4 regions of the Sedimentibacter sp. genome follow, and region 1 is predicted to be linked to each of the others. Evidence: riboswitches for the same ligand, from Rfam matches in the RefSeq annotation. Region 1 holds a riboswitch; each other region holds the start of a gene.

Region 1 (3,125 bases):
AAAGACGAAAGGGCTTGTGCTCATAACCGGACCTGCAGGCAGCGGCAAATCAACAACTCTTGCGTGCATAATAGACAAGATCAACACAGAGCGCAACTGCCATATAATGACATTTGAAGACCCCATAGAATACATCCACAAGCACAAAAGATCAATTGTTAGCCAGCGGGAAATATCGACGGATTCAAAAAGTTACATTTCATCCCTGCGCTCGTCTCTAAGACAGGCTCCCGACGTAATGCTCATAGGTGAAATGCGTGACCTTGAAACCATTGAAATAGCATTGACCGCTGCAGAGACCGGACACCTGGTGCTTTCCACCCTTCATACCACAGGAGCAGCAAACACCATAGACAGAATCATAGACGTCTTTCCGTCAAATCAACAGCAGCAGGTAAGAATCCAGCTTTCCATGCAGCTTCAGGCTGTTATTTCTCAGCATCTCATACCTTCCCCTGCGTGCGGAAGGGCTGCAGCCTTTGAGGTTATGCTCGCCACCAATGCGGTTTCCAATCTTATACGGGAATCAAAGGTGCACCAGCTCAACAGCGTCATATATTCATCAGAAGGCGCCGGAATGAAATCAATGGATACAAGCATAATGGAACTTTACAGAAACGGATTGATAACCAAAGAGAACGCAGTGATCCACTCAATGGATCCCGACTTGATGCAAAAGCTGTTAAACAAGTAAGAGCCCGGCAGAGTAATCTGCCAGGCTCTTTTTTTAATATTCATATTGTTTTGTGTAATACTTGCCGTCTATAAGCTTATTTGTGTATTCCATAAGTCTCTGGCTGTTGGATTGCTTCGCGGTTGAAGCCACCGTGCTGTCCATTAGCTTCCACTGGTTTCCGTCAAAATACATTTCATTAAGCACTATCCACCCGGTCTCATCCGTATACACTTCATTCCACGCATGGTACGCGCTTAAGTTTGACGAATATCCTGTCACAAGTTTTGCAGGTATCCCCTGGGAGCGAAGCATGGATGCCATCAATGAGGCGTAGTCAAAACATATACCCTTGTTTGAGCTCAATATATCATCCACTTTTGGCAAATAGCCGCTTTTTACCGTCAGAGCCTTCTCGCTGTCATACTTTATATTGGTTATTATGTAATCATAAATAACATCAAGCTTATCAAAATCTGTGGTGCAGTCTTTTGTAAGCTCCTCGGCCTTCTTGGCAACAGCCGACTCCCTGGTGAAATTCACAAGCTGGCTGGATACCAAAAAAGGTGAATTCTTGTTCTTCAGATTAACATCAACCGTTACGGTCTGTTTAACTGCATACTTGCTGCCGCTTATATTTTCAAACACCCTTATCTTGTACTTTCCGTCCCCCATCTGAAGCGGATACGTATCGTAGGAACCTGTCCCATTTAAGTCGTAGGTGTACTTGCCCATTCCCTTTTCAATTATTACCTTAAGTTTTTTTGTCGTCGGGTTTAAGTATTTTACTCTGACATACCCTTCCGATACATTTGATGCGTCAATTTCCGATTTGGCGCTTTTGAATATGCCGTCTGCTCCGAAACAGAACGACGAGGAAGCAAATATCATCGTTATTAACATTATAAACATTGTTTTCTTCAGTAGTTTCATATGCTTGTCCTCCTGCCGAATAAAAAAAGCTTCGCAAATAGCGAAGCCGAAGTTCATTGTAATGTACATAAGTACAGCAACTGGCTGTCATACCATTTTCATGGGTTAGACCCTATAGCTTTGCGCCATTTTCTTTAGAAAATTTTGCCTATTTAATTAACCTAATAATATCACTGCTGCCAGTCTTTGTCAACAAAATAATAAAAAAAACCTCGTCCGTAGACGAGATTTTTCCGGCTTTCGCCTCTAATTTGGTGCGGATGAAGGGACTCGAACCCCCACGCTATTGCGCTAGATCCTAAGTCTAGTGCGTCTGCCAATTCCGCCACATCCGCGCGTCGGTTGTTTACTCAACAACAAAATTTATTATACTACTGAGAACATGCTTTGTCAAGCATAATTTTACAAGATTTATTTTTAAAATTTTTAAGCTTGTCGAAGCTGTCGATGACTTCAATGTTATTGTTGAAAATTGAAGTTTGTCCAATGCATGAAGTGACATTTGCCGTGTATGCCACAGGCTTGTTGTATGCGTTGGCGAACTTCACTGTGTTTGATGTTCCGCCTTTAAGCCCGCCTTCTATTACTATGATTCCTTCCGAAAGAGCAGCAATGATTTGGTTTCTGTTTACAAAGGCGTTCTTTTCCGATTTTGCGTTCGGAGGAAGTTCTGATATTATGGCTCCCCCGTTTAATATAATCATGTTGTACAGACTCTTGTTATTCTTCATCGAATAAAGATGCCCTGAAGGTATTACGGCAATGGTCTGTCCCTTAGCCGCCAGGCAGCCGTTGTGAGCCGATTCGTCGCAGCCTGAGGCAAATCCGCTGACAATGCAGCACCTTCCCTCAGTGAGTTTTTCCGCAAATATAGAGCTAATTTCATACCCTTCCTGGCTGGGAGTCCTTGTGCCTACTATTGCAATATTGCATTCATTGTTAAGAAGATCAAGATTTCCGTCTGCATACAATATAAGAGGCTTATCCTCGATTTGATGAAGCTTCCTGGGATATTCCCCGTCATAGATGCTTATGATTTTTATATTTGATTTCCTGCAGCAATCCAGGATAGCCGCAGCTTCGCTTTCAATCTTTTCAAGATCAATTTTGACTTTCTTGATTCCCATGTCTTTTATGAATTTTTCGACATCAGAAAAGTTTTTGAGATTAGCCTTCTTTGCCTCCATGAATTTCAGGATTTTGCTGATAGTCTTCCTCCCCAAACCGTTAACCAGCTGCAGCCTAATAATATCTTCATTGCTTATCATCTTAGATCCCCTTGTTTCGAATTTCATCGGAAGGATATGTTCCTTCTCCATATGCATACTGTCCAGATATATGTTTCTACATTTTAGCACAATATTAGACAAAAAAAAACTCTTCTTTCATAAAGAAGAGTTAAGAAAATTTAATTATTTAGCCTATTGTCGCCAGAGCATCCCCGGTGCTGACGGTGGCTGACCCAAAAGTGTGGATTTTCTTCACCACGCCGTCAACTGGAGAAACTATCTCATTTTCC
Region 2 (3,125 bases), 380 kb from region 1:
GACAAGGTCAAATATCGTGTAACAAATACAGACAGCGAGTTCTATGAAATGCCTGCCGGGACAATCCTGGACTGGATATGGCTCTTGGATGTCATTGTAAATGAAAAGGAACAGAAAGAGGCTGAAAGTGATCCTCTGTACTACTCGGATAAAAACCGGTATACCCATGTAGACATGGACACTGCTGTCTTATATGATGAAATGAAAAGCGGTTATTTTATCAACCATGATGAATGGGGCGATCAAATTTCAGGGATGGTACCCATTTATACTAAGGAAGGTACGTACGTGGGCCTGCTGGGTGTTGATGTATATTCAGACGGATTTTATGACTACAAGAACAAGGTGATTTTTGTATTGTTTTTGCTGCTGGTTATTCCGACAGTTACTTTATTCATAATATTTCTGAGCTTTCACCTTCATTACAGAAAAGAGATAAAAAAAATCGTGTATAAGGACGATGCAACCGGGCTGTACACCAGAGCTTATTATGAAAATTATGTTATACAGCAGGTAAAAAAACTCAGGCGTAAAGAGGATTCTCTGACTGTTATCATGATTGATATAGATGATTTCAAGTTATACAATGATTTTTACGGACATTTGAAAGGTGATGAGGTAATTGTGCAGGTAGGAACGACATTTCAACGTGAGGTCCAGCTGGCCGGCGGATGTCCGGGAAGATATGGAGGAGAGGAGTTTGTTGCGATTATCCCTAACCTGAGCATAGAAAAAGGGGACATGCTTTGCGATAGTATACGCAAAAAAATTGAAAATCTCAACATCATTCATGAGAACAGACAGCACTACAACATTGTAACTGTCTCCATAGGGATTTATACAGATGAACTATTGGAAGAGTCACTTGAAATCAGAACGCTTATTGATCATGCCGATAAGGCTTTGTATATGGCGAAAAGGGACGGTAAGAATTGTTTTAAGAGAGCAAAGAGGTGCTAAAGGTGAGAAAAAAGAGTTTCCATCTTCCTTCAACTGTGCTATAATTAAATAGTAAATTTTACCATACATACAATAGGGCAAAGCTAATGAAAATTAGCGGCGCAAAGCTTAGAAGTCTAAGGCGACAGCTATGACGGTTCGGCTGCAAAATAAGTTATTATTTTGCAGCCTTTTTGTTTTCTGTGGCCATAGAATAAAAAAACAAGAAAGGAGACTATAATTTAACTCTTTGCAAAATACAAATTTTAAAGCTGGGGGGCTTTAAATGAAAAAATTAAAAAGATTCATTACTGGTGAAAGCGGACAGGTTCTTGTGCTGGCGGCTTTGTTGATGACTGTCTTGATTGGAGTGGCTGCATTGGCTGTTGATGTGGGATTGGTTGCTGCAACAAAGTCAAAGCTGCAAAATGATGCAGATGCTGCTGCATTGGCAGGTGCCATGAAAATTTCATCAGGAAAGTCAGCTGCGGAAGAAACTGCAGTGAGGTATGCCAAGGAAAATGATGACAAGCTTGAAGATTCCAAGATGCTGTCAGAGGCAAATTTTAACATGGGTACTGTATACGTGAAGGCTGATACAGTCAAGAAAACTATTGAAGTTGTATGTACAAGGAAGCTGTCATACTCCTTTGCAAAAATCCTCGGATTTGCTGATACCACAGTATCAGCCAGGGCTGTAGCACAAAAAATGGGGTTTGACGGCGGTGTGCTGCCTTTCATGAACTTTGACAGGTACACAAAAGGCGGCGAAGTTGTAATCTGGGACAATGAAGGCAAGGGAAACAAGGAGCGCCTCAATACAAGGACAGCGGTTTATGAATTCGATCCGCTGGTTGGTGCCGTTCATGGAAACGGAAAGATGTCAAACATAAAAGGCGAGGTCGAAGATATATGCAAAGACGGAGCTCAGGTATACCTGTTAAGCCTTTCAAATGATGAGATGTTTAATGGAAATAACATACCTGTTACAGAAAAAAACGGTAAAAGCGGCAGCTTCAGATGGCCCGGCGGAAACGTGGGACAGGAAAGCATAATAGATTCCTGTTATCTGGTGCTGCTGAAGTGTACGGTCAAATATTACAATAACGGTACAGCTTCTCTGATAATTGACGAAGTGTATGAGGATCTTACACCTTCAGGAATAAGCAACATCAAGACCTATGCAAGCCTGGTGGAATAGCGGCTGTACAGAAAGAACCGTCCCCGATGACAAACCGATGGCAGGATTTGATATTTTATTGCACTTATGATAAAATAGATGTAATAAAACATAAGGCGATAGGAGCGTTAAATGGCAAGAGAAGTTTCTGAAGCAGTTAAAATTACAAAGTCAGCTGCAAGCTACCTGCACAAAAAAGGAAAAATCAATTTAGTCATAGAGTATCCCGAGTACAGGACCAACTGCGAGTGCGCGTTTGTTCAGGTGCCGGAAGTATTGGCAAAAAAGCCCAAGGTAGAGGAAAATTACATAAAGGCTGAAATCGAAGGAATAAATGTATTTTTGTCAAGACAGGTATCCCTTCCGACAGACAGTGATGTAGTTATAGACCTTGATTCCTTTCTCGGAATAAAGAACCTTTCCCTTTCGGGATTTAAGTCGGAGGACTAGCTGATGGAATGGCTCATGCTTAATTTTACTCTGCCTAAGGAACCTTCAAGGGCAAGAGTCAGCGTCTGGAGAAAGTTAAAAAAGTACGGCTCAGTCAGTATAGGGCAGTCTATGTGGGTTCTACCTCAGAATGAAGGAAGCCTTGATGTATTCAGAGAAATTTCTAAGGAAATAGAAGAAAACAACGGAACCGCCTACATCATAAAGGCTGAATTCATGGAGCATCTAAGCACCGAAGAAATAAAGGAAACGTTCAACTGCGCCCGCAATGAGGAGTACAGGGAGCTTTTGGAAAAGTGCGATGATTTTTTTGATGAAATAAATAAAGAAACTCAGAAGAAGAACTTTACCTTCGCCGAGCTTGAAGAAAATGAGGATGAGTTCATAAAGCTTGAAGCGTGGCTTGAAAAAATAGCCGTCAGGGATTTTTTTGGCGCATCGCTTGGAAAAAAATCCCAGGATAAGCTGATGGAGTGCCGAAGACTGCTGGAGGAATTCAGCATGAGTGTTTACGGAACGGAAGAAAAGAGGTTTTGACCAGGTCAAAACCTCTTTT
Region 3 (3,125 bases), on a different contig from region 1:
AAGCTGTGACTGATGAAGTTGCAAGCAGTGCCATTGTTAGTAGTAAAACCATTTTTTTGCGAATCATAATTATTCTCCTCCGTTTATAAAAAATTCTAAATGATTGCATTATTGTAATACACATATGAATGTTTGTCAATTCATCATTTCATGCAATCGTTTCTATTTTTGCACGTAAACGTTTTTGCTTGTTATTTTTGCATGTAATTTTAGATAAACTTCACCAAATTTCGCACATGCTCTATCTTTAATTGAATTCACGCGTTTTAGCGAGTCAATCGTGACTATATTCTTTTTTGCATATTCTTGAATACAATATTTTCCATCAAGTCTGTGTGCACAGCGTCAAATTGCAACCAAATTGTTAAGAAGGTGCATTTTGCTTCAATACAATCGTCTCCGTTTACCTTTCTTGTGTCTAGCTTAAAATTCGTCATCACTGATTTCAAGCTCATTGTTAATGTCTGAAATCCCTGTTGGCTGCATAATAAAACAGCGGCTCTTTGACAAGAGTCGCTGAATAATATAATTCTCTGGTATTTACAACTTTTCCTTCAATCCTGCAACAGCCATTGCAAACTTCTCCAGATCTTTCTTGGACTTGTTGGCTCGATGCTGTTCCGCGGTTAACCTTTGATGAAGCTCATTGATAATTTCAGAATGTCTTGTGGCTTCTTCAGAGAAGTAATCCATTTTGCCGTAAATTGTCTCCAAGTCATCTCCAAGGCCTTTAAATTTGCAGCTTGTACATTTTGACTTTTCAACGATCAGCTCCTGCTCTGCCTGTAGTTTTATTTTTCGCAGGGCTTCAGCCTCCAGGTTTTTCTCGGCAATCATATTTTCCATATTGAGTATCTTCTGCCTGTAAAGTTCCAATTCTGTACTTTGCTTATCGTTTCTTGATTTTTCAAGTTCAACCTTTTGCTGAAGTTCTTGATAAATTTCATTATTAACTTCATCATGAATTTCTTTCAACGATATCTTACTTTCCAACTCGGATATTTTTGATTTCAAGATCATATTTTCCTTCTCCAGCCTTGAGGCATATTTCTTTATATGCTCAGTTCCCAGGTTGTTTTCAGGCAAAATTTCGTCATATTCCTTGTACGTCTGAACCGTTTCAGGAATCTCACTGCTCACCCGTACAACCCTTTGGGTTTCATAGGTCCTGGAATTCTGATAAGACGGCAAAATCAAATCTTTCTTTATTTTTTCTATTTCCCTGCTTCTTGCAGTTTCCACACCAGTTTGTTTTTCATAGAAATTGGTTATCTTATCCCTGGCATACTTGATTTCACGCTGTGTAAAGCTGGTAACGGTAAATTCATTGCTGTCACCGGAAATCAACCATTCCCAAAATTCTTCATAATTCTTTACCATTACATTATAAATGTTGTACCTAGTATAGTTATAATGTATTTCGATGTAGTAAACCGATTTCCCTTCTTTCATCGAGCTTCACCTCCAAAATTGTTTAATCCTCAGAGAGCATAGTCATTTGAAATAAAAAAGCCCTGAATGGTAACCCAAACAAAGCCAATACTCTTATAGTATGTATTTGCACAGTTTGGTAACCCGGCTGTCTTGGATAACCTTAAGACCCGTGGCTTTGCGTCCTCAACTTTCGCTAAGTTTGCCTTTTTCATTATGCTGCAGATAATTAATTATATTTTAAGCATTGACATTTGTCAACAACATGCTGACAGATAAAAATATTAATTAAATTATTTGTCGAAATATATAAATTTTGCCTTTACAATCCTAACCGGAACCATTGAAACATCATTCCAGATTGGTTGGAACCAACCATCCGCACAGTGTAATTTTTTATTAATCGGAGTATTCAGGCATGATAAATTTCCTTCTTCTGTACGTGAGAATTTGATGGTATAATAAAATCAAAACAGTTTGTTTTAGACGAGTAAGCTGACTTAACGGGGTGAAAATATGAGTGAGATTTTAGTTTTTTCCAACAGGGCAACGTTTCGTGAATGGTTACACAAAAACGGAACAAGTAGTGAAGGTGTATGGCTGCTTTTCGGCAAAAATGGCGGGCCAGCCACGCTTACTGCTGCTGAGGCATTGGAAGAAGCCCTTTGCTACGGCTGGATCGATGGACAAGTGCAAAGCATTGACAGCACAAAATATAAGAAATATTTTGCGTGCCGTACGGTAAATAGTAAATGGTCGAATAAAAATAAGGAGCTAGCTATGAAACTTGAGGAAAAAGGGGTAATGACCGATTATGGCAGAGAGAAAATAGAGGAGGCCAAGAAAAATGGTCAGTGGAATGCTCCTAAGTCCCCAGTGACTTCCGTTGAACAGATAGCAGCTTTATCTGATTTGCTGAAAGAACATGAACCGGCCTATACGAATTTTCAGGCCATGTCCCCATCTGTAAAAAAGACTTATACACGGGCATATTTTGATGCAAAAACAGATGCCGGACGGAATAGCCGTTTGTCATGGATGATTGAGCGCCTCAATAAAAATCTAAAACCCATGTAATAGGTTTTAATCTTCAGTTTATCGCACACGGCTCACTTATTCTTATTACATTACCCGTATTTAAAAAAACAGCGTCCCTCTTCTGAGAATCGCTGTTTTTGTTTTTGTTATTGGTACGGATGGCAGAACTTGAACCTGTATGGAGTTACTCACACAGACTTAAAGGAATGACGGAAGTACTGCTTCCGTTTTTTAACAATCATCAAGTTCAAAGATTACTTCAACAGGTGTTTTTAAAAGTTTGGCCAGTTTCATTGCAAGCTCAAGCGTTGGATTGTACTTATTGTTTTCAATGGCATTGATTGTTTGACGTGTAACACCCAGCTCTCTTGCTAAATCCTCCTGCCGAAGTCCGATTTGTTTACGAAGTTCCTTAATTTTATTTCTCATCTTTACTCAGTTTCCAATTAAGGAATTGGTTTATTCCCAGGTAGATGACGTTTTGAGTAGTTAGCAAAAAGGATGCAGGAGAATTAAAAACACCTTTTATAAAATAATCATATAATGTCCATACAAATAAAAACATGACAGTGTAAAACCATGCCCATTTAATCGCCTTAAAGCTTATAGACAATTCCATTTCATCCATCTTTCTCATGAGTACCCCCTCAGGCAAT
Region 4 (3,125 bases), on a different contig from region 1:
TTGAATATCATAAAATTGTTCCAATATTTCCATAGAAATATCAACACCGTAAATACCAGCATGCGTCAGCTTATCCATCTGTCCCCCGTCCACAGGAACGCTGACGTAATAATCCCTTGGTGTGTTAATGAGCAGTATCTTCTTTGCAGCAGTATTGACTGCCGCTATAATATTCAGGTCACTTCTGCCGGTTCGCGATACAGTTCCATATGTGTCGATACCGCTGATATATGCTATAAAGGAATCAACATTTATGATTGAACGGGCGGCATTATCAGTTTTATCGCTTGGCTTAATCTCAATTTTCGTTTCAATTTCCTGGTAACCGAGGACCTTTGTCCTATAATTGAAATCCGGCATCAGCTCATTTATTATATCCCTAAAGGCTTCATTCAGGAGTATTGCTTTTGCTTCTTTTTTGTACAAGGCTTCTATTTGTGAGTTAAAATCAATAAATGTCACTGTTTTCAACTCACAGCCAATCTTGTCACTTATGAGCTTCAATGTTTTATCCGTATTGTTTCTGTCTATATATTTCTGAATCCCAAATTCATATGTGGATGTATCCTCAATAACTTCGGCCGGATCTTCTACAAGGACAACCACCGACACCAGATCAATTTTTGCTCCCGGACCGGAGATTGCAAGAAACATATTGTGAATTTTAAATAATGATGCAGTAATAAATATAAATGCAAGAATCATAAATATTGAGATGAGTTTTCCAACATTTGTACCTTTCCCCGACACTTGGGTAAAAAAAACAAGCCCTGTCAGCAACAGTAAAATCATTATTACAGGCACAAGATATTTGCATGGCAAAATATCTATTGATATGAAAGATATCATTAAAATGACTGAAGTTACAATGTTTATTGAAAACAGTATTATCCCTGCAAAATAACCTGTATTTTTCTTTTTTTCATTTAACTTCATATAATGATCACCTGTCTCACCTTTTTTCAGACATGATTGGCAAACAATCTTTTGTATAAATATACCCAGCTAAATAAAGCAGTAAACATATATACTAAAATATAATACTATAAATCGGTTGCCGGGTTATTTATTGGATGCCTAAACATATCTATGCATCATTTTCAATCAATATGTCTCAAAAGTTTATTGACAATAAAATATTTATTAAGTATAATAAGTATAAGTAAATATTTTTTGGGCATAATGTAATAATTTGCATAATTTTGTGAAATGACGGAGCAACTGAAAAAGGGCAAACCTAATGAAAGTTAGGGACGCAAAGCCACGGGCCTTAAGGTTGAATGCCAAGGCAGCCGGGTTGCCAGATTGAGCAAATACATATGTAAGTATTGTGCACTGTTTGGCTTCCAAACAGTGTTTTTTATTTGTAACGAAATAATAATTGCATTATACCGAGAAACAGGAGGTAAAAATGAAAAAAACAAACAAATTGACAGCCATTGTTTTACTGATTGCAATAGCAACACTAAGCTTCCAATTTCAAACTTTTGCAGCACCCGCATCCAAGTATTTTGCAGTTAAGTCAATCACCTTGGACAAAACAGCAATGACACTTACAGTAAATGGACAAGCCGGCATTTTGACAGCTTCTGTAAGCCCTGCTAAAGCCACAGACCAGACTGTAACATGGGAATCAAGCGATTCAGGTGTAGCAACAGTATCAGACGGAACAGTGTACCCTGTTGCAGAAGGTACTGTACAGATAACTGCCATAGCCTCAAACGGTTTAAAATCTTCTCCCTGCACAGTTACCGTAAGTCCAGAAGCAGCGTCATCACAGGCACCTGAGACATCAGCAGATTCAGAAACTGCACCGACTCCGCCGACAGAAACTTCCCCATCCGCACCAATGCCGGCAAATTCAGCTTACATTTCGGAATTTGGAGCAAAAAGCGATGGAATGACGGACGACACTTTAGCATTGACCAATGCACTCAAATCAGGTTATGACGCAATCATAATCCCTCAGGGAATCACATACATCAAGGCCGGCAACATACTGATAGACAGCGGAAAAGCTAAGCTGCTCATAGGTGAAGACGGAGCAGTAATCAAATGCGATTTTGACACTCCAAAGTACCTTTTTAATTTCAAGATCAATGTTGAATGCAGGAATTTGACTATAGATTTTAACAATAAGTACATGACCACAGGCATATCCTACACTCAGGATGTAGGTACCGTTAAAATTTCCGACATTGTTATTCAGAATGTGCGCGATATGGATTCCACAAAAGGAAGCACAGGCATAAACGTGCTGTATTCAGCATTGAACGCCGAAAGGCTTACCTTCCGGAATCTCTATAAGAAGGGAAACGGTGTAATCGGTGAGGATGCAGGAAACCTGACGGGTTTATACTATAAGTCCAGTACAGGAATAAATGGATACATCAATGATGTCAAGTGTATTGAAATGCACAACATTGATTCAAGCGGCAATATTATCTTCGAAGATGTCAGCGGCGTTTATGTTTTGTGCCCTGTGAGATTAAAGGAACCGTTTAAAATAAACAACATAAGCGGGATAAATTTCGGAAAGAGACTAATTAAAACACAGGCATCGGACCTGGTCATAAACGGAGTGACCGGCTATGCAGATAAAGATGACACAATGGTTTGTGTTGGAATACAGGATTTGGCAAATCCCGGTGACACTGAAATCAGCATAAAGAACGTTTCCGTTTCCAACGTGCAGGTGACAGGAAAATTCCTGCTTGCATTTGCTTCAAGTATAGATGGTTTGACCCTGGACGGTTTAACTGCTGATATAACAAAGCCCAACATGGCCGGAAATCAGGGAGACAGCGCGGCCATTCAGTTCTCAGGCAAGAATGCTGTTTTTTCAAATATCACTTCAAAGAGCCGCAAGGGAATCATATTGGTTCAGCATGGCATTGCATCCTTGGGAGCTTTGCCTGTTGACAATGTTACGATTCAAAATTCTTACTTTGAAACTCTGAATGATTCCGGTGTAGCATTTCAGTTATCCGGTGACGCAACTGACTTATCAAACATAAATATTTTAAACTGTGAATTTTATTTAAACAACACTGGCAACCCATGTTTTGTACTTAGAAATACTGATAACAACATCATTGAAAACTTCACGATCAAAAATGTTAAGA

The links. A riboswitch is a leader RNA that binds a small molecule or an ion and turns the genes downstream of it on or off. The one in region 1 is predicted to bind cyclic di-GMP.
Region 2: linked by a shared signal. The riboswitch ahead of AAGU76_RS08275 (pilus assembly protein TadG-related protein) and the one ahead of AAGU76_RS06650 (transglutaminase-like domain-containing protein) in region 1 are both predicted to bind cyclic di-GMP.
Region 3: linked by a shared signal. The riboswitch ahead of AAGU76_RS14555 (hypothetical protein) and the one ahead of AAGU76_RS06650 (transglutaminase-like domain-containing protein) in region 1 are both predicted to bind cyclic di-GMP.
Region 4: linked by a shared signal. The riboswitch ahead of AAGU76_RS17405 (Ig-like domain-containing protein) and the one ahead of AAGU76_RS06650 (transglutaminase-like domain-containing protein) in region 1 are both predicted to bind cyclic di-GMP.

What each region holds. Positions count from the first base shown of each region.
Region 1 covers NZ_JBCFAS010000002.1:3,790-6,914, forward strand. The annotation lists gene AAGU76_RS06645 (PilT/PilU family type 4a pilus ATPase) at 1-694, shown strand, start outside; gene AAGU76_RS06650 (transglutaminase-like domain-containing protein) at 728-1,606, opposite strand; cyclic di-GMP riboswitch class I at 1,679-1,765, opposite strand; tRNA gene AAGU76_RS06655 (tRNA-Leu) at 1,859-1,941, opposite strand; gene AAGU76_RS06660 (DNA-processing protein DprA) at 1,978-2,874, opposite strand; gene AAGU76_RS06665 (biotin/lipoyl-containing protein) at 3,023-3,125, opposite strand, start outside.
Region 2 covers NZ_JBCFAS010000002.1:381,557-384,681, reverse strand. The annotation lists gene AAGU76_RS08280 (GGDEF domain-containing protein) at 1-960, shown strand, start outside; cyclic di-GMP riboswitch class I at 1,027-1,110, shown strand; gene AAGU76_RS08275 (pilus assembly protein TadG-related protein) at 1,226-2,140, shown strand; gene AAGU76_RS08270 (CC/Se motif family (seleno)protein) at 2,252-2,569, shown strand; gene AAGU76_RS08265 (Chromate resistance protein ChrB) at 2,573-3,106, shown strand.
Region 3 covers NZ_JBCFAS010000003.1:577,548-580,672, reverse strand. The annotation lists gene AAGU76_RS14560 (TAXI family TRAP transporter solute-binding subunit) at 1-67, opposite strand, end outside; gene AAGU76_RS14555 (hypothetical protein) at 541-1,452, opposite strand; cyclic di-GMP riboswitch class I at 1,567-1,648, opposite strand; gene AAGU76_RS14550 (YdeI/OmpD-associated family protein) at 1,948-2,508, shown strand; gene AAGU76_RS14545 (helix-turn-helix transcriptional regulator) at 2,701-2,898, opposite strand; gene AAGU76_RS14540 (hypothetical protein) at 2,888-3,106, opposite strand.
Region 4 covers NZ_JBCFAS010000005.1:188,740-191,864, forward strand. The annotation lists gene AAGU76_RS17400 (LCP family protein) at 1-936, opposite strand, end outside; cyclic di-GMP riboswitch class I at 1,221-1,305, shown strand; gene AAGU76_RS17405 (Ig-like domain-containing protein) at 1,412-3,125, shown strand, end outside.